Regions from separate parts of the Mucilaginibacter sp. OAE612 genome, predicted to be linked through region 3. Evidence: riboswitches for the same ligand, from Rfam matches in the RefSeq annotation. Region 3 holds a riboswitch; each other region holds the start of a gene.
What was found. A riboswitch is a leader RNA that binds a small molecule or an ion and turns the genes downstream of it on or off. The one in region 3 is predicted to bind S-adenosylmethionine.
Positions count from the first base shown of each region.

Region 1: it holds a riboswitch for S-adenosylmethionine, as region 3 does, so the genes downstream of both, metH (methionine synthase) here and ABID99_RS10355 (O-acetylhomoserine aminocarboxypropyltransferase/cysteine synthase family protein) in region 3, are expected to answer to the same signal.
Region 2: it holds a riboswitch for S-adenosylmethionine, as region 3 does, so the genes downstream of both, ABID99_RS19330 (TlpA disulfide reductase family protein) here and ABID99_RS10355 (O-acetylhomoserine aminocarboxypropyltransferase/cysteine synthase family protein) in region 3, are expected to answer to the same signal.

Region 1 covers NZ_JBGMUW010000001.1:6,494,710-6,501,468, reverse strand. The annotation lists gene ABID99_RS27310 (NAD(P)/FAD-dependent oxidoreductase) at 1-730, shown strand, start outside; gene ABID99_RS27305 (S41 family peptidase) at 833-2,419, opposite strand; gene murQ (N-acetylmuramic acid 6-phosphate etherase) at 2,528-3,337, shown strand; gene ABID99_RS27295 (hypothetical protein) at 3,440-4,006, shown strand; gene ABID99_RS27290 (Bax inhibitor-1/YccA family protein) at 4,176-4,907, shown strand; SAM riboswitch class I at 5,041-5,150, shown strand; gene metH (methionine synthase) at 5,355-6,759, shown strand, end outside.
Region 2 covers NZ_JBGMUW010000001.1:4,662,568-4,669,326, reverse strand. The annotation lists gene ABID99_RS19340 (nuclear transport factor 2 family protein) at 1-187, shown strand, start outside; gene ABID99_RS19335 (isocitrate lyase/phosphoenolpyruvate mutase family protein) at 422-1,210, shown strand; SAM riboswitch class I at 1,515-1,628, shown strand; gene ABID99_RS19330 (TlpA disulfide reductase family protein) at 1,750-2,319, shown strand; gene ABID99_RS19325 (SusC/RagA family TonB-linked outer membrane protein) at 2,764-5,838, shown strand; gene ABID99_RS19320 (SusD/RagB family nutrient-binding outer membrane lipoprotein) at 5,845-6,759, shown strand, end outside.
Region 3 covers NZ_JBGMUW010000001.1:2,485,070-2,491,828, forward strand. The annotation lists gene clpB (ATP-dependent chaperone ClpB) at 1-867, shown strand, start outside; gene ABID99_RS10345 (homoserine dehydrogenase) at 944-2,179, opposite strand; gene metX (homoserine O-acetyltransferase) at 2,179-3,234, opposite strand; gene ABID99_RS10355 (O-acetylhomoserine aminocarboxypropyltransferase/cysteine synthase family protein) at 3,325-4,644, opposite strand; SAM riboswitch class I at 4,890-5,000, opposite strand; gene ABID99_RS10360 (PLP-dependent aspartate aminotransferase family protein) at 5,217-6,332, opposite strand.

The DNA.
Region 1 (6,759 bases), 4.0 Mb from region 3:
TATTGCCCGTGAACAAACTCTAAAATACCCAACTATCACGCTGCTCCATAGTGAGGCAGCTCAATGTACACCAATAGCTAACGGTTTTGAGGTTAGTACAATATCCGGCGAAACATTCAGCGCAAAGAAGATTATCCTTGCTGCCGGTATTAAAGACCAAATGCCCGATATTCCCGGCTTCGCCGAATGCTGGGGAATATCGATTATTCATTGTCCCTATTGTCATGGTTATGAATACGGGTATCAGCCTACAGGTATATTTGCTAATGGCGAAATGGCTTTTGAGCTGGCTAAACTTATTTCAAACTGGACAAAAGATCTCATTCTGTTCACTAACGGAAAATCAACTTTAACCGAAGGTCAGCAATCCATTATCAGTTATAATAATATACAAATTATTGAGGGGGAAATAGCAGCGTTTGATCATCATGACGGCCAGATAACTACCATCCATTTGCAAAATGGCTCCGAAATAAAACTTAAAGCATTATATGCGAGGCTCCCATTTGTGCAACACAGCGATATTGCATTACAATTAGGCTGCTCATTTACCGATCAGGGCCATATCCAGGTTGATGCACAGCAAAAAACAACGGTACCCGGCGTTTACGCCGCCGGTGACAGTGCTTCGGGCATTCGCTCCATAGCCAACGCGGTTAACAGCGGCGGCATGGCAGGCGTTATGGCAAATTTGGAATTGATTAATGAGGTTTTCCTGCCGGGAAAGTAGCATCAATTCAATTGCAGTGCAGACTTACGAAGTTTTGAAAACTTCGTAAGTCTTTTTCATAGTCATGAAATCCTCAAATCAAGAGAATCAGGGTTCGGATCCTTACTGCTCCAACCCTTTTTTAAAGGTTACATCATCGGTGTTGATCACTTTAAAGTAGGCGTTATCACCCCATTTAAAGCGGGCCGCCTGGGCTTTCAGGATTGTTTTTATCGGCTCCCTGGAGATCTGTACTTCGTGCGAATCCATTTCTTTAATGGTTTGCGAGGCATACAGTATAAATTTATCGACCTCGTCATTACTAACAGCATATTGAGTTAAAAACTCAGCTTCAGTCGGGTATTTTTTAAGCAATTGCTGCTGGCGGTCAACAACGTAAGCGGTAAATAATTGCTGCTGGCTCAGGTCCTGGATAAGCGGGGTGAATTTGCTGGTATCCGCCGGTACAAAAACATCGGGCATAATGCCTCCGCCGCTAAAAACTTTACGCCCGCTTGAAGTATGGAATGATGGGGTGCCTTTAAAAACACTATCGTTAAGGTTGCTTTGTTCTGAAAAAAGTTCACCTTTTTGCATGCGCTGGGCAAGTTCATTGCGATAACTGTCAACCCCGTTTTTGTATGATTTCTGGATAGAGCGGCCCGAAGGGGTATAGTACCTGGCCACTGTTAAATTAACTGCTGAACCATCGTCAAAAGCAAACTGCTGCTGTACCAAACCTTTACCAAATGATCGCCGACCAACAATAGTAGCCCTGTCAAGGTCCTGCAGGGCCCCTGCTAAAATCTCACTGGCCGAGGCCGAATATTCATCAATAAGCACGGTAAGTTTCCCTTTCTGAAACATGCCCGAATCGGTGGCAAAGTAATCAGTACGGGGCTCGTGAATACCTTTGGTATAAACTATCAACTTTCCATCAGTTAAAAACTCATCGGCTAATGAAGTAGCAGCATTAAGGTACCCACCGCCATTGCCTCTCAGGTCGAGCAGCAATTTATTCATACCGTCAACTTTTAGCGCCGTTAAAGCCTTTCTGAAATCGAGGTCGGTAGTGGCCGAAAACTTGCTGATCTTGATATAGCCGGTGTTAGCATCGGCCATATAGGCAGCATCAACACTGCTCAGGTCAACATGCCCCCGTTTAACCGTAAGTATTTTTAAATCTTTGTTCAGCGGAGGCACAACACTCAGTTTTATTTCAGCATCCTTTTCGCCCCTGAAAACACTATTTATACGGGTGGCTGTTAGCTTGCTGCCCGAAAACTTTTTATCGTCGACATTGATCACCTTACTGCCCACCAGTAAGCCCGCTTTTTCGGCCGGACCGCCGGCATAAACCTGCGTAATGATCAGTGTATCACGAAGTAACTGGTATTCGATACCGATACCGTTAAAACCACCGTCTAACCGTTCATTGATGGATTGCGCCTGCTGCTGCGGTAAATAAAGCGAATGCGGATCAAGGTTTTGAAGCAGGTTATTTACCGACACGCCTTCAATACTATCGATATTAACGCTGTCAACATAGTTGCGGTCAACCAGTTGCAACACCTTTGCTATTTTACTATTGCTCACAAAGGAGAAGCCAAGGTTATGCGCGGCAAAATCCTTGTTAAGCACCTGGCCTATCATCACCCCTACCAGCAGCAGGATTATTGTCCGGAAAATTACACCCGCGGTCCTCTTCATAACTTATTACACACAAAGTTAATAATTGCAGGGTCAATAATTTTTACCCGCACCCTTGCATTTGATGATTTTTACCGAATTTTGTTATAAATTATTTGAAAATAGGCTATGGAAACCACCACCGAAAGGGAATCGCACTATAAAAACCTCGAAAAACAGACCGTAAGGGAAATTTTAGAAAACATTAATAACGAGGATAAAACGGTTCCGCTGGCTGTGGAAAAGGCATTGCCACAGATAGAAGCCCTGGCAACTATCACCGCAGAAAGGATGAAAAACGGCGGACGTTTATTTTACATAGGCGCCGGTACCAGTGGCCGTTTAGGCGTGGTTGATGCTTCGGAATGCCCGCCAACATTCGGCGTTCCGTTTGATATGGTGGTGGGCTTGATAGCAGGCGGCGATGGCGCGATCCGCAAAGCGGTAGAATTTGCTGAAGACGATGCTGTACAGGCCTGGAAAGATCTGGAAGCTTTCGACATTAATGATAAAGACGTGGTTATTGGCATAGCCGCTTCGGGCACTACACCGTATGTGATCGGCGGCTTAAAAACAGCTAATGAGCATAATTTAGTTACCGGCTGTATTGTTTGTAACAGCGGCAGTCCGGTAGCGGCTGTGGCACAGTACCCGGTTGAAGTAGTAACAGGCCCTGAGTTTTTAACAGGGTCAACCCGCATGAAAGCAGGCACGGCGCAAAAATTAGTTTTAAATATGCTGAGCACAAGCGTAATGATCCAGCTTGGCCGCGTAAAAGGGAACAGGATGGTTGATATGCAATTGAGCAACCACAAATTGGTGAACAGGGGCACCCGCATGGTAATGGACGAAACCGGGCTGAACGAAGAAGAAGCAGCCGGGTTACTGAAACAATACGGCAGCGTACGAAGCGCTGTTGATCATTATTTAAAAAAATAAACTGAATTTGAAGATGTGTTGATTTGGAAATTTGAAGATGCTTGTATTCGATAAATTCTCAAATTCAAAAAATTCGGGTTCAGACAATTTGAAATCAAAAACATGCACGATATTGAACCATATTACCGCTGGAGAGACGATTACGTGGCATCAGAAGATGAGTTTTCGCCTTTCTACGCGACAGAATACAGCGAGTTTGAATTTGACAAGCAGGTATACAATTACCTGCTGCACCCGCAATGGGACTCATTCGGCTCCAATACCCTTTATTTAAAAGTGCTTTTTGCCGATTATGATAAAGGCTACACTATTATTGAGCTGATAGGTGAATGGAATGACGCCATAAACAACGACATTATGCTGCTGAAGCGTGAGCTGCTCGACCTGATGATAGATAATGGCATCAGCCATTTTATCCTGATCGGCGAAAACGTACTCAACTTTCATTCAAGCGATGATTGCTATTACGAAGAGTGGTTCCAGGACGTGGAAGACGGCTGGATAGCAGGCATCAACTTCCGCGAACACGTGATAGACGAATTTAAACACAGCAATATCGACTATTACATCAATTTTGGCGGCGAACTCGATAGCCTTGGCTGGCGTACCCTGAAACCCATACAGGTTTTCAAAAAGGTTGAAGAGCAGTTGATGAGGAGATTGAATTAGGGGTACAGAGTCAAGAAGCAGGAAGAACAGAAATCAAGACTGCAAGAATCAAGAGACAAGACATTTCGGAAAACTTTCCTGTTTCTTGACTCTTGATTCTTGCAGTCTTGCTTCTTCATGCTGTATTCACCTTTTATTTATATATTCGTACTATAATTTTTAACACAAAATGGAATTTAAAGAATCTAAATACAACTTCGATAATGTAATCGAAGTTAGGGATCAATCAGAAGTTGCTTCACGCAGGTTTATGGCCGGCGTTTTCAGCTGGATGTTCGTTGCACTTGGCGTATCAGCGATAACAGTTTATCTATTTTTGAATATGGGCCTGATCAGTCTGATCGTTGCACCAACAGGCGGTCTTACAGGTTTTGGCTATTTTGCGCTGTTTTCGCCACTGGCGTTTTCATTGGTAATGCAATTTGGCTATAACCGAATCTCTTATCCGGTATTGGTGCTGCTTTTCGTAGCCTATGCAACGCTTATTGGCATCAGCTTAAGTTTGATATTTCTGATCTACACATCTGCATCAATATTGGGTGTTTTCATTACCGCATCAGTAACTTTCGGTATTATGGGCATTGCCGGTTATACTACCCAGATGGATTTAACAAAGTTTGGTTCAATCATGTACATCCTGTTCATTGGGATCTTTGTAGCTTCATTAGCTAACTTCTTTATGCACAGCGAACAAATGAGTTACATCATCAGCTACATAGGCATAGCTGTATTTACTGGTTTAACTGCCTACTATATGCAAATGTTAAAACGCATTGGAGCAGGTATTGAATACGGTGATGCAAGCTCGAAAAAGCTGGCCCTGATGGGTGCGCTAACATTGTACATCACACTGATCAACCTGTTTTTTATGCTCCTCCGTTTATTCGGCAGAAGAAGATAATCTCATTAAGAAATTCAATCATAAAGCTGCCTCCGCAAAAGGCGGCTTTTTTTGTTTAACAATGTGGCTTAGGCATGATATTTAGCGTATGTTATACACTTGCAAATGATAACTTTATTGCGCAACTTTGCACTGCTTATGGAGAAAGACGGAGGGATTAGACCCTGCGATGTCTTAGCAACCTGTGCTTCACAAGGTGCTACATTCTACCAGGCAGCAATTACGCGCCCGGACAGATAAGCGAAAGTCATAACAACACCCGACTTTTCGAGATAAGCTGTATTTAGATTTGAGATATTAGACGTGAGATTTGAGATAGCTTCGGCTCTTTCAATCGCCTGTTTAATGTCTTTTTATCAGATATATGAGGTGAAAGACATGATGTTTTAGCAAGGTTCTCTCCGCTAAAATCTCACGTCTCAAATCTCATATCTCACATCTCAAAAAATGGACATTAGAAAAGAATTACAGAAACGCATCCTGGTGATTGACGGAGCAATGGGTACCATGATTCAAAGGTACCAGCTTACCGAGAAGGATTTTCGTGGCGAGCGTTTTCGCGATCATCATAGCGACCTGCAGGGCAATAACGACCTGCTCAATATCACGCGCCCTGATATTATCAAAGCCATCCATGCCGAATATCTTGATGCCGGTGCGGATATCATTGAAACTAACACTTTCAGCACACAGGTAATTTCCCTTGCCGATTATCACCTGGAAGAACTGGCCTATGAACTAAGCTACGAAGGTGCACGCATTGCCCGCGAGGTAGCCGACGAATATACCCGGCGCAACCCTGCAAAGCCGCGTTTTGTTGCCGGTGCCATCGGCCCAACCAACCGTACTGCTTCCTTATCGCCAGACGTTAACGACCCCGGATATCGCGCCGTTACCTTTGATGACCTGGCCGAGGCCTATTATGACCAGGTACGCGGTTTGGTTGACGGAGGATCGCACCTGTTGTTGGTTGAAACTATCTTTGATACACTGAATGCAAAAGCAGCCCTCTTCGCCATAAAACGTTATGAGCTGGAATGTAAAGCTGCAGGTAAGGATTTTCCTGCTTTCAGGGATTCGGGCGGTATCATGATCTCAGGTACTATTACCGATGCTTCAGGCCGTACCCTTTCCGGGCAAACTGTCGAAGCTTTCTGGAACTCGATAAGCCATGCCAACCTGCTATCGGTAGGCCTAAACTGCGCTTTGGGTGCCCGGGAAATGCGCCCACACCTTGCCGAACTTTCTGAAAAAGCAGGCGTATTTATTTCGGCCTATCCAAACGCCGGCTTACCCAACGAGTTTGGCCAGTACGACGAAACTCCGCATGAAACCGCTCACCAGGTTGATGATTTTATCAAAGCCGGCCTGGTTAATATTGTTGGTGGCTGCTGCGGTACCACACCCGAGCATATTAAGTGCATTGCCGATAAGGCTGCCAAATATCCGCCCCGCCCTATCCCTCAAATTGAGCCGGATATGCGCCTGAGCGGCCTGGAAGCGGTCACCATTAAACCCGAAAGCATTTTTGTTAATGTGGGTGAGCGTACCAATATCACCGGTTCACCAAAGTTTTCCAAATTGATCCTTGCCGAAGATTATGAGGCTGCTTTATCTGTTGCCCTGCAGCAAGTTGAAGGCGGCGCACAGGTTATCGATATTAACATGGATGAGGGCATGATTGATTCGGAGGCTGTGATGGTAAAATTCCTGAACCTGGTTGCTTCTGAACCGGATATAGCCAAACTGCCTATTATGATCGACTCATCCAAATGGACGGTGATTGAGGCTGGTTTAAAATGCGTACAGGGAAAAGGTATCGTGAACTCTATCTCCCTTAAAGAGGGCGAAG
Region 2 (6,759 bases), 2.2 Mb from region 3:
AATCAAAACCGTTTACTGTCTGCAATCGGGCGATGTAGCGGTAGGCCGGTCGGAGTGGAGCGTCACCGACAATGGCAAAACACAGATTGCCGCAAAAGGGATAGAGTTAATGAAACAACAACCCGACGGCAGCTGGAAAATTGTCATCGATCATGCATTCGGAGCTGAGGCTAATCTCGTAGCCTGATTTTCTCTATCTGAAACAAAAAATGACCGGATTTATCCGGCCATTTTTTGTTTCACCTTTCACCTTTCACCTTTCACCTTTCACCTTTCACCTTTCACCTTTCACCTTTCACCTTTCACCTTTCACCTTTCACCTTTCACCTTTCACCTTTCACCTTTCACTAATCTCTTCCGTTTTATACAATTTTTAGAAAAGCGCCCAGCCTAATTTTGAGCATAAAATAAAAACAAGAACATGAAAAATAGATTCAATGAATTTTTAGCCCTGCATCATCAAACCGAACCTTTGCAAATTGGCAATGTATGGAATGCACAAAGCGCCCAGGTTTATGATAAATTAAATTTTAAAGCAATCGGCACATCAAGCGCGGCTGTTGCCAGCTCATTAGGCTTTGCAGATGGCGAAGAGATGAGTTTTGAGGATTACCTTTTTGTTGTTAAACGCATAGCTGCAACAACATCAGCCATGCTAACAGTCGACCTTGAAGGTGGTTATGGTGAAACACCGGAGGCTATCTGCAGTAACATCACAAAACTATATAATATTGGTGTTGTGGGTATCAATATAGAGGATTCGATAGTGGTGAATGGCCAGCGAAGTATTGTTGGTGCCGAAGGCTTTGCCACAAAACTTAAACAGATAACTGCATTGTTAACCGCCACAGGGGTAGAGGTATTTATAAATGTAAGGACCGATTCCTTTCTGCTTGGTTTACCTAACGCACTGGAAGACGCTTTGACCCGTGCTAAACTTTACCAGGGTGCAGGTGTGCATGGTTTGTTTTTTCCGTGCATTACCCAAATAGCAGATATTGAAAAAATAACGGCCTTATCGCGCCTCCCGGTTAGCGTAATGTGTATGCCTGGCCTTCCGGATTTTAAAGCGTTGCAAAATGCAGGCATTAAAAGGATTAGCGCAGGCCCATTTTTGAATATGAACATCTACCGGTCACTGGAAAATTTGATCGAAAAAATAACAGCCGAAAATAGCTTTGCAGCCCTTTTTAATGGGACTGCCAGTTAACAGGCGAATAAAAGTGCTAAATAATTAAAAACCTAATTGCCTTGTTTTACCTTATTATAAGGTAGTTTAATAATCTGCAAAATAAGTTTAGGTTAAAGTCCCGGCAGCGAACGTTAGGGACTTTTTGTTGTTATGGAATTTATCTTCAAAAAGTTTCAGCTAATCCAATCAGTAAACAAATTCTGTAAATAAGCCTGCAGAATTTTAAAGTGTTAATTCATTTTATTGCAATAATTATATAAAATCTATGGTTTTAGTAGAATTTATATATATTTGCATCGTCAAATCGGTTCTTTGAATATTTTAATTATCAAGAAAGACTGAGGGAAAGGCCCTGTGATGTCTTAGCAACCTGTAAGCCCACTGTTATAAAGGTGCTAATTCCTGTCTGCCCAAAATAGGGTAGAAAAGATAATGTAATACGCTATGGCCTTGTATAGTGCAAGGTGTTGTATACTTCTTTTCCCTCTTCATTTTTCTTGCTAATTAAAATATTGAAAATATCACCGGGATGATATTACGGTTTAACCTGTATAGCAATGAACATTAAACAATTACTTTTTACCTGTTTGCTTTTCATAACAACATTGCCGGCTGTTGCGCAGATCACCAAGGCAATTGATCCGACAGCTGACGACCGCGGTTATATCATAAAAACCGGTGATCTTGCTCCTGCCGATTTTGAGCTCGTATTGACCAATGGTATAAAAACTTCTTTAACGAAGTTGCATGGTAAGGTGGTTATACTGCAGTTTACCGCAAGCTGGTGCAGCGTATACAGAGAAGAAATGCCGCATTTGGAAAAAGAGATCTGGCAGGCTTATAAAGATAAAGGCCTTGTGTTAATAGGCGTTGACCGCGATGAACCGCTCAACAAAGTAAAAAGTTTTCACCAGGTCATGAATATAAGCTATCCGTTGGCACTCGATCCTGGTGCTGAGATTTTTGGCCGGTTTGCCAGCAAAAAGAGCGGTGTTACCCGCAATGTGGTTATCGATCGGGATGGGAAAATTGTTTACCTCACCCGCTTGTACGATAAACAGGAATTTGCGTCCATGTTAAAAGCTGTGGACGCTTTGGTAAACAACAAAACAGCGTCCATCAATTAAAAAGAATCTATCAGTACTTATTTAATACCCGTTTTATGAAAACAGAATCTACTTTTTTACACAAGAAAACTTTAGTTTCGGAAAGCCAGTCAATCTGCAAATCCTTCTGTCTCAATATGCAAAGCATGCATTGTTGCTGTTAATCATTTACAGCATGCATGGTGTTTAAATGCGGGCTTGCTGCAGTTTGTCTTAGCTTAATAATTACCATCCCCTAATCAATTCTTTACAGTTACGATAGGCTTATGAGCCGGGCAAATTATGCCCGCTAAGGCGATAGCCATGTCTTTTGTACCGGTAAAGGCATCAAAAATTAATCTCAATTATTAATTATCATGTTAAAAATTTACAAGCTATTACTGGCAATTATATTGCCTTTTATTCTCGTCCAGACGGTTGCGGGGCAATCCGTTAAAATAAGCGGGGAGGTAACCGCCAAATCCGATGGGTTGCCGTTGCGCGGGTGTCAGCGTATCTGTTAAAGGTAAAACCACGGGCGCACAAACCAATGTTGATGGTAAGTTTATCATCAACGCCAATGTTAATGATGTGCTTAGGGTTAGCTACATTGGCTTTACAACCCAGGAGATCCCGATTACGCAAGGAATAACTACCTTAAACGTGGTTTTGGTTGAAGCACCAAATTCTCTGAATGAGGTAGTGATAACGGCCCTCAATATCTCAAAGGATAAAAAATCGCTGGGTTATGCGGTGCAAGGGCTTAAATCGAAAGATATCTCTGAAGCCAAAGAAACCAACTTTGTAAACGCTCTGGCGGGTAAAATTGCCGGTGTGCAGGTTACCAACAGCCAGGGCGATATGGGTTCATCCCGTATCGTTATCCGTGGCGAAACTTCTATCTCGGGCAATAACCAACCCTTATTTGTGGTTGATGGTGTTATAGTTGATAACAGCCAGTTTTTAGGGAATAACGGCTCAAGGGATTTTGCTAATGCTATTTCGGATTTAAATTCTGAAGATATTGAATCTGTAAGTGTATTAAAGGGCCCGAATGCAGCAGCGCTTTATGGTTCACGTGCAGCCGCGGGTGTTATCCTCATCCGCACTAAAACAGGCAAAGGGGCAAAAGGATTAGGTGTTACTATAAACTCCAATACCAGCTTTTCAAACGTACAGGTATTGCCCGAATATCAAAATCAATATGGTCAAGGCTCAAATGGGAAATTTAGCTATGTAGATGGTAAAGGCGGCGGCGTTAACGATGGTGTTGACGAAAGCTGGGGACCTGCGTTGGATGGTTCACTGATTCCACAGTTTTATTCAAATGGGCAGGCCGTACCTTTCGTGGCACACCCCGACAACGTAAAAGATTTTTTTAAAACCGGTGTAACACTCAATAATGGCATTGCTATTGCGAGCAGCAGCGATAAAAGTGATTTCAGGTTATCATACAACAACCTGCACCAAACCGGTATTGTACCTAATACTTCACAAGGGCGTAACTCGTTTGCTTTAAACTCAAGCTATCGTATCAACAATAAATTAACCGTTAATACAATTGTTGATTACAGTAAAGATGATGCTGATAACCTGCCTGGTGCATATGGAAAACGTGCAACCAGCACCATGCTGCAGTTTACCTGGTTTGGCCGCCAGGTTGATATCAACAGACTTAAAAATTACAAGGATGCCAATGGTAATACCTTTAACTGGAATAACAGTTACTATAGCAACCCTTACTGGCTGGCCTATGAAAACACGGTTGGTCAGCATAAAAATCACTTAATAGGTAGTATTGAATTAAACTATAAGATCATCGATGGCTTATCAGCAAACTTCCGTACAGGAACTGATTATTATAACGACCGCCGTAAGATCAAAGTAGCCTACGGCACTAACGGAACACCCTTCGGCTCGTACGAAGAGGATGCCTACAGTGTAAATGAAAACAATACCGAAGCCAGATTACAATACACCAAAAAGCTGAACAATGATTTCTCGCTTGATGTATTTGGTGGTGGTAACATAGCTGTGAGGACAACCGAAAATAATGATCAGTTGGCTCCGAAACTTGCAGTTGCTGGCTTGTACACGCTGAGCAACTCCCGTGATCCATTGGTCTCTACAAATTACTACGGGAAACTTAAAACCTATAGCTATTTTGGTTCGGCACAGCTTGGTTTCAGAAATTACGCGTTCATCAACTTCACAACCCGTAATGATTGGTCGTCAAGTTTACCGGCAGATGCCTTGTCATATTTCTATCCTTCCGTAAACGGCAGTTTAACATTATCTGAAGCATTAGGTATTAAAAGCGATGTGCTTAGTTATGCTAAATTAAGAGGTGGGTGGTCAAAAGTAGGTAAGGCGACAGATCCATTTCAATTAATTAACGTTTATACATCTTCAAACCTCTTTGGCTCAAATCCGCAACAAAGTATATCTACTATTGATCTGAATGATCATCTTAAGCCTGAAACCACTACATCGGCAGAGGCTGGTTTCGAATTAGGCTTTTTCCATGATCGCGTACATTTAGATGTAAGTGGTTATAATACCAATAGCACTAACCAAATCCTTACTGTACAGGTAAGTTCATCAACCGGTTTCAGCCAAAAAGTAATAAACGGTGGCCGTCTTAATAACAAAGGCATTGAGGTTCAGTTAGGCCTTACGCCAATTAAATCAAAGAGCTTTACCTGGGATATTACCACCAATTATTCATTAAATCGCAGTAAAGTAGCTTCGCTTGATGCTGATGGCCGATTGCAAAGTGTAGTACTTGGAACGGATCGTACCGTGCAGGTTGTAGCGGCTCTTGGTCAGCCTTATGGTGCGTTGTACGGTACTGCTTATACGCGTAATGCTTCAGGCCAGATCGTTATTGATGCCAACGGTACACCTGTATTTAATACCACCAAACGTTACCTGGGTAAGTTCACCCCAAATTGGCTGGGAAGCATCAATAATAGCTTTACCTACAAAGGCATTAACCTGAGCTTTTTGGTTGATGCACGTTTCGGCGGATCCATTTACTCAAACACCAACCGTACTGGTACCTATACCGGCGTATTGGCCTCTACCTTACCAGGCCGCGGTGCTGCTAATGGTGGTTTAAGCTATTACTATCCGGATAATAAAACAACAAATCCAGCGGTGCAGGTAACCGGCGCTGCTCCTGCCGGGGTGACGGTATATAATGATGGTATGATATTTAAAGGTGTAAAGGCTGATGGCTCGCCAAACACTACTATTATCCCTGCGCAATCATACTATAAAGGCTTTACTAATATTGATGAAGCCTTTGTTTACAATGCCTCATACATTAAGCTTCGCGAAGTAAAACTGGGTTATTCTTTACCTGCTAAATTGGTGAATAAAATAGGCTTCCAGGGAGCTACATTTTCGGTAGTTGGCCGTAACCTGTGGATCATCCACAAAAACGCGCCGAACATTGATCCGGAAACAGCCTTTAATGCAGGCAATGGTCAGGGCCTCGAAGATCTTACCCTGCCTACTGTACGCAACATCGGTTTTAACGTAAACCTTAAATTTTAAAGCATCATGAAACTTAAATATATCAGCATATTATCCGCCGCGGTTTTATTATCGGTAACATCGTGCAAAAAGGATCTGTTAAAGATCAACAAAAACCCTAACGGCTCACAAACAGCACAACCCGACTACCTGTTGACGGCAGCCACCAAAGCAACCTCAGATACCTATTGGGGCGTAGCTAATAACATGGATGCCAGCTTGCTTTTTGTACAATATTGGTCTAAGATTCAATATACCGATCCCGACAGGTATATTTATGCCAGCAGTGCATTTGAGGAGCTGTGGAGCACGGGCTATTCAAAAAGCATTGTAAACCTTAACCAGATCATTAAAATTGCCGATGCCCAGGGTAATACCAATTACAAAGGCGTTGCGCTGGTACTGCGTTCGTGGGCATTCAGTTTATTAACAGAGGCATACGGCAATATCCCTTACAGGCAGGCCACCAATATCGATCAGTATCTTACCCCGGCTTATGATACTCAGAAGGACGTTTATTTTGCTTTGCTGGATGACTTGAAAGCAGCTCAAACAGCGCTCGATCCTTCGGGCAAAGCCATAGCGGGCGATGTGATCTATAGCAATAATATTGCCTCATGGAAAAAGTTTGCCAACTCGTTAAGGCTTCGCATCGCCTTGCGAATTGCCGATAGGGAACCAGCCAAGGCTAAACAGGTGCTTGCAGATATCCAGGCCGAAGGCGGCTCATACATCAGTTCGAATGCCGAAACCGCGCAGTTGGTTTATTTAGATTCGCCTAACCAAAATCCGGTAAGCAATCTGTTTGATACCCGTGACGATTACCGTATCAGTAAAACTATAGTTGATAAGCTGTTTGCACTCAATGACCCACGCTTATCTATATACGCAGCCAAAACGCAGGACCCCACACCTCAAACTTATGTTGGCTTGCCAAACGGT
Region 3 (6,759 bases):
AGCCGTGCAGGTTTGCAGGATAAGCGCAGGCCAATAGGTTCGTTCATATTTTTAGGTACAACCGGTGTGGGTAAAACCGAACTGGCAAAAGCCCTGGCCGAATACCTGTTTAATGACGAAGGTGCACTTGTGAGGATAGATATGAGTGAATACCAGGAACGCCATGCTGTTTCAAGACTGATAGGAGCGCCTCCGGGCTATGTTGGGTATGATGAAGGCGGACAGTTAACGGAGGCCGTTCGTCGCAAGCCTTATAGTGTGGTTTTACTGGATGAAATTGAAAAAGCCCATCCCGATGTATTTAACATCCTGCTGCAGGTGCTGGATGATGGCCGCTTAACTGATAATAAAGGCCGTGTGGTGAATTTTAAGAATACTATCATCATCATGACCTCCAACATTGGTTCAAACATCATCCAGGAAAACTTCCAAAACCTGGAGGACGAAAACCGCAATGAACTGGTGGCAAAAACCAAAAACGAGCTGTTCAATTTGTTAAGGGCAACTATCCGTCCGGAGTTTTTAAACAGGATAGATGAGATCATCATGTTTACTCCGCTTAATCGCGATGAAATTCATGATATCGTTAAGCTGCAGTTTAAACAGGTACAGCAAACGCTTGCTGAAATGGGTGTAACTATCGAAGCATCCGATGAAGCCTTAGATTGGTTGGCCCAGTTAGGTTATGATCCTCAATTTGGTGCACGTCCGTTAAAACGCGTTATCCAGAAAAAGATACTGAACGAGTTGAGTAAACAGATCCTGGCGGGTACAGTTGATAAAGACAGCGTTATTAAAATAGATATGTTTGATAACCAGTTCGTGTTCCTGAACTCGGCCAAAGAAGCTACGGAACCGGCTAAATAAGCTGTAGAAAATTAATTAAATGTAAAAAGGCTTCCCAATTTGAGAAGCCTTTTTTTATTAACAACCGGAGAATCTATTAAAAAACTTCAGCTGTTTGTTTAGTTACCGATGCTAAGCTGACCCCCGTAAGCTGATCGGCAAAGGCTACGAAAGCCTTACTCTCAGATATACGATGTTGATTAGCGATCAGATTTTGCAAATTGATTTTTCCTATCACAAATTTATAATTACCTGAATAGTAACGCTCATTGATGTGTTCAAAATTCAGTGCTTCAACCAGTTCCTCATCGTCATAACGCAGGTAAATGGTTAATTCAATGTTATTGGTAAAATTAAGGTCTGTTTTCTCTTTAGCTTTTTTGTATTCGTATTGGTAGTTATAACGTAATGCCGCTATATCCGAAAGTACAGCCGAGCCGGTAGGATGCCCACCTGCACCTTTGCCAAAAAAGAATTGCTGATCGGCAAAGGCGGCCTGTACGGTTACGCCATTATATTCGTACTCAACGTTGTATAAAAACTCTTTGTCGTTTACAAATTTAGGCAGTACAAACAGGGCAACGTTACGGTCGTCAAGCTCTTTAGCTACAGGTACCAGTTTAATTTTGAGGTTCTTTTCGCGGGCATATTGCAAATCTGCGGCTGCAAGGTTCTGAATGCCGAGGTTAAATACTTCATCGGGCTGTACAACTACGCCATATGCGTGTGCAGCAGCAATAACCAGTTTGTATTTTGCATCAAAACCACCAACATCACTTGTTGGGTCGGTTTCTGCAAAACCCAGGTCCTGGGCTTGTTTTAATGCACTGTCGTAATCGAGCCCTTCAATAAAACCTTTTGAAAGGATATAGTTTGATGAGCCATTGAAAATACCGCTGATAGAATGCAGTAGTTCATTATCATAATATTCTTCCAGATTGCGGATAATAGGGATACTACCGCAAACCGCGCCTTCATATAATAATGATGTACCGTATTGATGCTGGATCTCGATCAGTTCGTCCAAATGCAGGGCGATCATTTTCTTACTGGCAGATACCACGTTCTTGCCAGATTTTAATGCTCTTGAAACAATTTCAAAAGCAGCTTCGGTATCATTGATCAGTTCAACAATGGTGTTGATCTCGGGGTTATTAAGCAGTTCTTCCTTATCAGTGGTGAACAGGTGGGCCGGCAGGGAACGCTTTTTATTAGGGTCTTTAATAGCAAATTTTACTATCTCGATATTTAAATGCTTTGTTTTAACGATATCATATAACCCCTGGCCAACAACTCCAAATCCGAAGAGGCCGATATTTAACTTTTTACTCATTACGCTGTACGTTGCAGTTCTATAATTTTTCCTTTCACATCGGTTTTAAAAAATGATGTGAATATTTTTGTTAATGCTTCTGTTTCAATTAAAAATCCATCGTGCCCATAAAACGAATCCAGTTTGGCAAAGGCGGCCTTAGGGATATGCCTGAACAAGTATTGCTGTTCTTCAACAGGGAACAAAACATCCGACGAGATGCCGATAACTAATGTTTTTGCCTTGATGAGGCTCAACGCTTTATCTACACCGTGACGGCCCCGGCCCACATTGTGTGAGTCCATCACTTTGGTCAGGTACCAATAACTATAGGCGTTAAAGCGGTTCACCAGCTTTTGCCCCTGGTAATTTTGGTACGATGAAGAGCGGAAATTGTCCTGCACATCGTCGGCTTCTTCCTGCTGGGTAATGCCGTAAGTTTTATAAGTACGATAACTTAAAAGCGCGATACTGCGCGCAGCTTTTAAGCCTTTCTGACCGCCTTCGGGCGTATTGCTGTAAAAGGTGCGGTCGGTAGTGATAGCCAAACGTTGCGACTCGTTAAAGGCAATGCCCCATGGTGAATGCTTGGCATTAGTTGCTATCAGAATAAGATTTTTGATGCGCTCCGGTTCAATAATAGCCCATTCCATAGCCTGCTGGCCGCCTAATGAACCTCCAATTAATACACTGATATTATTAATGTTTAAATGCTGGGCAAGCAACTGGTGCGCTTTAACCATATCCCTTGTAGTAAACTGGGGATATGAAAGATAATATGGCTGGCCGGTAACCGGGTTAATGCTCAACGGACTTGTAGTGCCGTAAGGAGAACCCAAAATATTGGCGCAAACTATAAAATGCTCTTCCGGGTTAAAAAAATACCCCTCGCCAATAAGCCCTTTCCACCAGTCAAATACATCGCTGTTGGCAGTAAGCGCATGGCAAACCCAAACAATGTTATTTTTTTCCTTATTTAACCGGCCATAAGTGTGAAAACCTATTTCTAAACCTTCAATTGTACGGCCCGATTCAAATTCAAAAGTATCAGTGTATTTAAATATCTCTGCGTTCATTCTGTTGTTTTGTTATTTCAGGTGCAACCGGTATTTCCGGCTGCAACCTGCAATAACGTTTACTATATCACTTAAAAAAACTATACATTATTAAACTAACTCACCCTCACCTTGCTTAATTTTTGCAAAAGCCTGCTCAAAATCAGCTTTAATATCGTCAATATGCTCAATACCAACAGCCACGCGCAATGAAGCTGGCGTAACACCGGCAGCCAATTGCTCTTCATCAGACAATTGCTGATGCGTAGTTGCCGATGGCTGAATGATGAGTGTTTTTGCGTCGCCAACATTGGCCAAATGGCTAACCAGTTTCAGGTTGTTGATCAATCGGCTGGCCTGCTCTTTACTCCCCTTAATCTCGAATGACAATACGCCACCGAAACCATTCTTTAAATATTTTTTAGCCAGCTCATGATATGGCGATGATTCCAGTCCCGGGTAATTTACGCTTGCCACCTGCGAATGCTGCTCCAGCCATTTAGCCAGTTGCAGGGCATTATCAACATGACGTTGCACGCGTAACGAAAGTGTTTCCAGTCCCTGAATGTTCAGCCATGAATTAAATGGAGCCTGCGACGGGCCGAAATCTCTCAAGCCTTCCACACGGGCACGAATAATAAACTGGATATTGCCAAACGGACCGCCAATGCCAAATACATCGTTAAATATCAACCCGTGGTACCCCTCAGATGGTTCAGTGAATTGCGGAAACTTACCGTTACCCCAATTGTAATTGCCTGCATCAATAATGACGCCGCCAATACTGGTACCATGCCCGCCAATCCATTTGGTGGTTGACTCAACAACCACATTAGCGCCATGTTCAATGGGACGGAAGAGGTAACCACCCGCACCGAAAGTATTATCAACAATTAGCGGCAGGTCATGCCTTTTGGCAACTTCGCTCACCTTTTCAAAATCGGCAATAGTAAAGCCCGGGTTACCAATGGTTTCCAGGAAAATGGCCTTTGTTTTATCATCAATAAGCGCCTCGATATTGACCGCAGTATCATCTTTGGCAAAACGCACATCGATGCCCAGGCGTTTAAACGCTACTTTAAACTGGTTATAAGTACCGCCATATAGGAAAGGTGAGGTAACAAAGTTATCGCCAACCTGTAAAATATTATTAAGGGCAAGGAATTGAGATGCCTGGCCAGAAGCTGTCGCCAGCGCTGCCACACCGCCCTCTAACGCCGCGATGCGTTTTTCAAACACATCGGTAGTAGGGTTCATGATGCGGGTATAGATATTACCAAACTCTTTCAGCGCAAACAGGTTTGCACCATGTTCGGCACTGTTGAATACGTATGAAGTAGTTTGATAAATGGGCACAGCGCGTGAACCTGTTGTTGGATCAACTTCCTGACCGGCATGTAATTGTAAGGTTTCGAATTTTAAGGCAGACATAGTTGTAATTTTTTAATGTGTTTAATTTAGATTTTTGAATGTTTAGATGAATTTGGAAAGCCGGTTTAAAAACAACCGGTTTAACAACACGCTTTTCAGAAAATGAAAAATAGGAGCGTGCTAAGCATCAACAGCAGCAACACATACAAATACAGCCAATAGGGGAGCCAATATGTTGTACGTTACCGTTTAAGGTGTAAAAAGTGTTGCGTTGCGTAAATTTAATTAAACTTTTCATGGTTATAAATTTATATTCCCCGGTGTTATTTGCCGGGACAGGAATTGGCACCTTCTTCAACATTGAAGGGTTGCCAGCGGGTCATTGAGCCTGATCTCTCGCCGCTTCTTTATAAATCAAAACCCGAACTATGTGCGGAGGATTGATCGACGTTGGTATCACTACCAAATAATGTTGCGAATATAAGGGATTGTGAGGTAATATACCAAATTTTATTTCTTTTTAAGGTTAAGGTAAAAGGCCAAAGGCAAAAGGTTCATTCGAGAACAATTTTAAGCTTAGACAAATGCAGCTACCTTTCGCCTTTAACCTTTATCCTTTTACCTTAAAAGGCCTAAGCCAAAGCCTGCTTCATATCGGCAATCAAATCATCAATATGTTCCAGCCCAACCGAAACCCTTAGCAGGTTTCGTGGTGTTTTGGTATCCGGCCCTTCAACAGTAGCGCGGTGTTCTATTAGGCTTTCAACACCACCAAGGCTGGTAGCTTTGATAAATAGTTTCAGCTTATTGATGATGTTATGCGTGTCGTTCTCATCGCCCTTAATAGTAAAAGATAACATGCCACCAAAAGCCAGCATCTGATCTTTAGCTATCTCATGCTGCGGGTGCGAGGGCAAACCGGGGTACATTACCTGTTCAACATTGGGATGCTGTTCAAGGTATTCGGCTAATAACTGTGCGTTTTGTACGTGGCCTTTTACACGGTATGGTAAAGTTTTAATACTGCGTACCAGGTAATAACAATCCATAGGCGAGGGGATTGCGCCACCCATTTCCTGCACCTGGCGGATTTTTGTCCACCAATCATTCTTTTCGGCCGTGATCAACACGCCGCCCATCAGGTCGCTATGTCCGCCAAAATATTTGGTGGCTGAGTGCATAACCATATCCGCGCCCAGCTCAAGTGGTCGCTGGCACATAGGGGTGGCAAATGTATTATCGCACAAAACTTTAATGCCCTTTGCTTTGGCAATAGCAACCACCTTTTTAATATCGGTTATTTTAAGCAGGGGGTTTGAAGGTGTTTCAATCCAGATCAAACCTGTTTCGGGCTTGATGTGCTGTTGTAAAACCCCGGTATCGTTTACATCAATAAAATCGAAGGTAAGGATCCCGGCAAAAAGGGTTTTAAGCTGATTACGTAAGCCATGATACATATCATCCGGCGCAATTATATGGGTGCCCGGCTCCAATGATTGAAATACCGACATCCCGGCCGCATTACCTGATGAAAAGCAAGCTGCTTCAACACCTCCCTCTAACTTTGCCAGCACATGCTCCAGTGCGTGACGATTGGGGTTCGATGAGCGACTGTAAATATAACCTGCCGGAAAACCGCCATCCTCACCGCGCTCAAAAGTGGTTGACATAATAATGGGTTGTATAACGGCCCTTGTTGCTTCATCAACATGGTTGCCGGCATGTATCGCTATAGTTTCAGTTTTCATGGTATTGTATTATGATATCGCCCAAAATAAACAAGAATATTTGTTATTAGCTGTAGCGTTTTTATATTTTTTGCCGAATAGGTTTAAAAACCAAACCGCATGAAAACGTGCTTTATCTTCCTGTTGGTTATTATTGGGCTATCTGCCTGAAAAAAAGATGCCAATGATACCGCTTATGACAAAAGCTATAAAGTATGGCAAAACTTTAAGACTGAAAGTAAAAATTCATATACTTATACCGCTAATAACGGTTCAGTTTTTGGTTATGGCTCCGAAACCAAGATCACCGTTCAAAATGGCGTTGTTACAGCGAAGGGTTTTTGAATACCGTGAGTTTAAAGGCGGACCGAACTATGGATATGGTGCTCAACTAAATGCGACTTCATAGGATTCCGTTTATATGACAGTATCCTGGATGAAGGAAAAT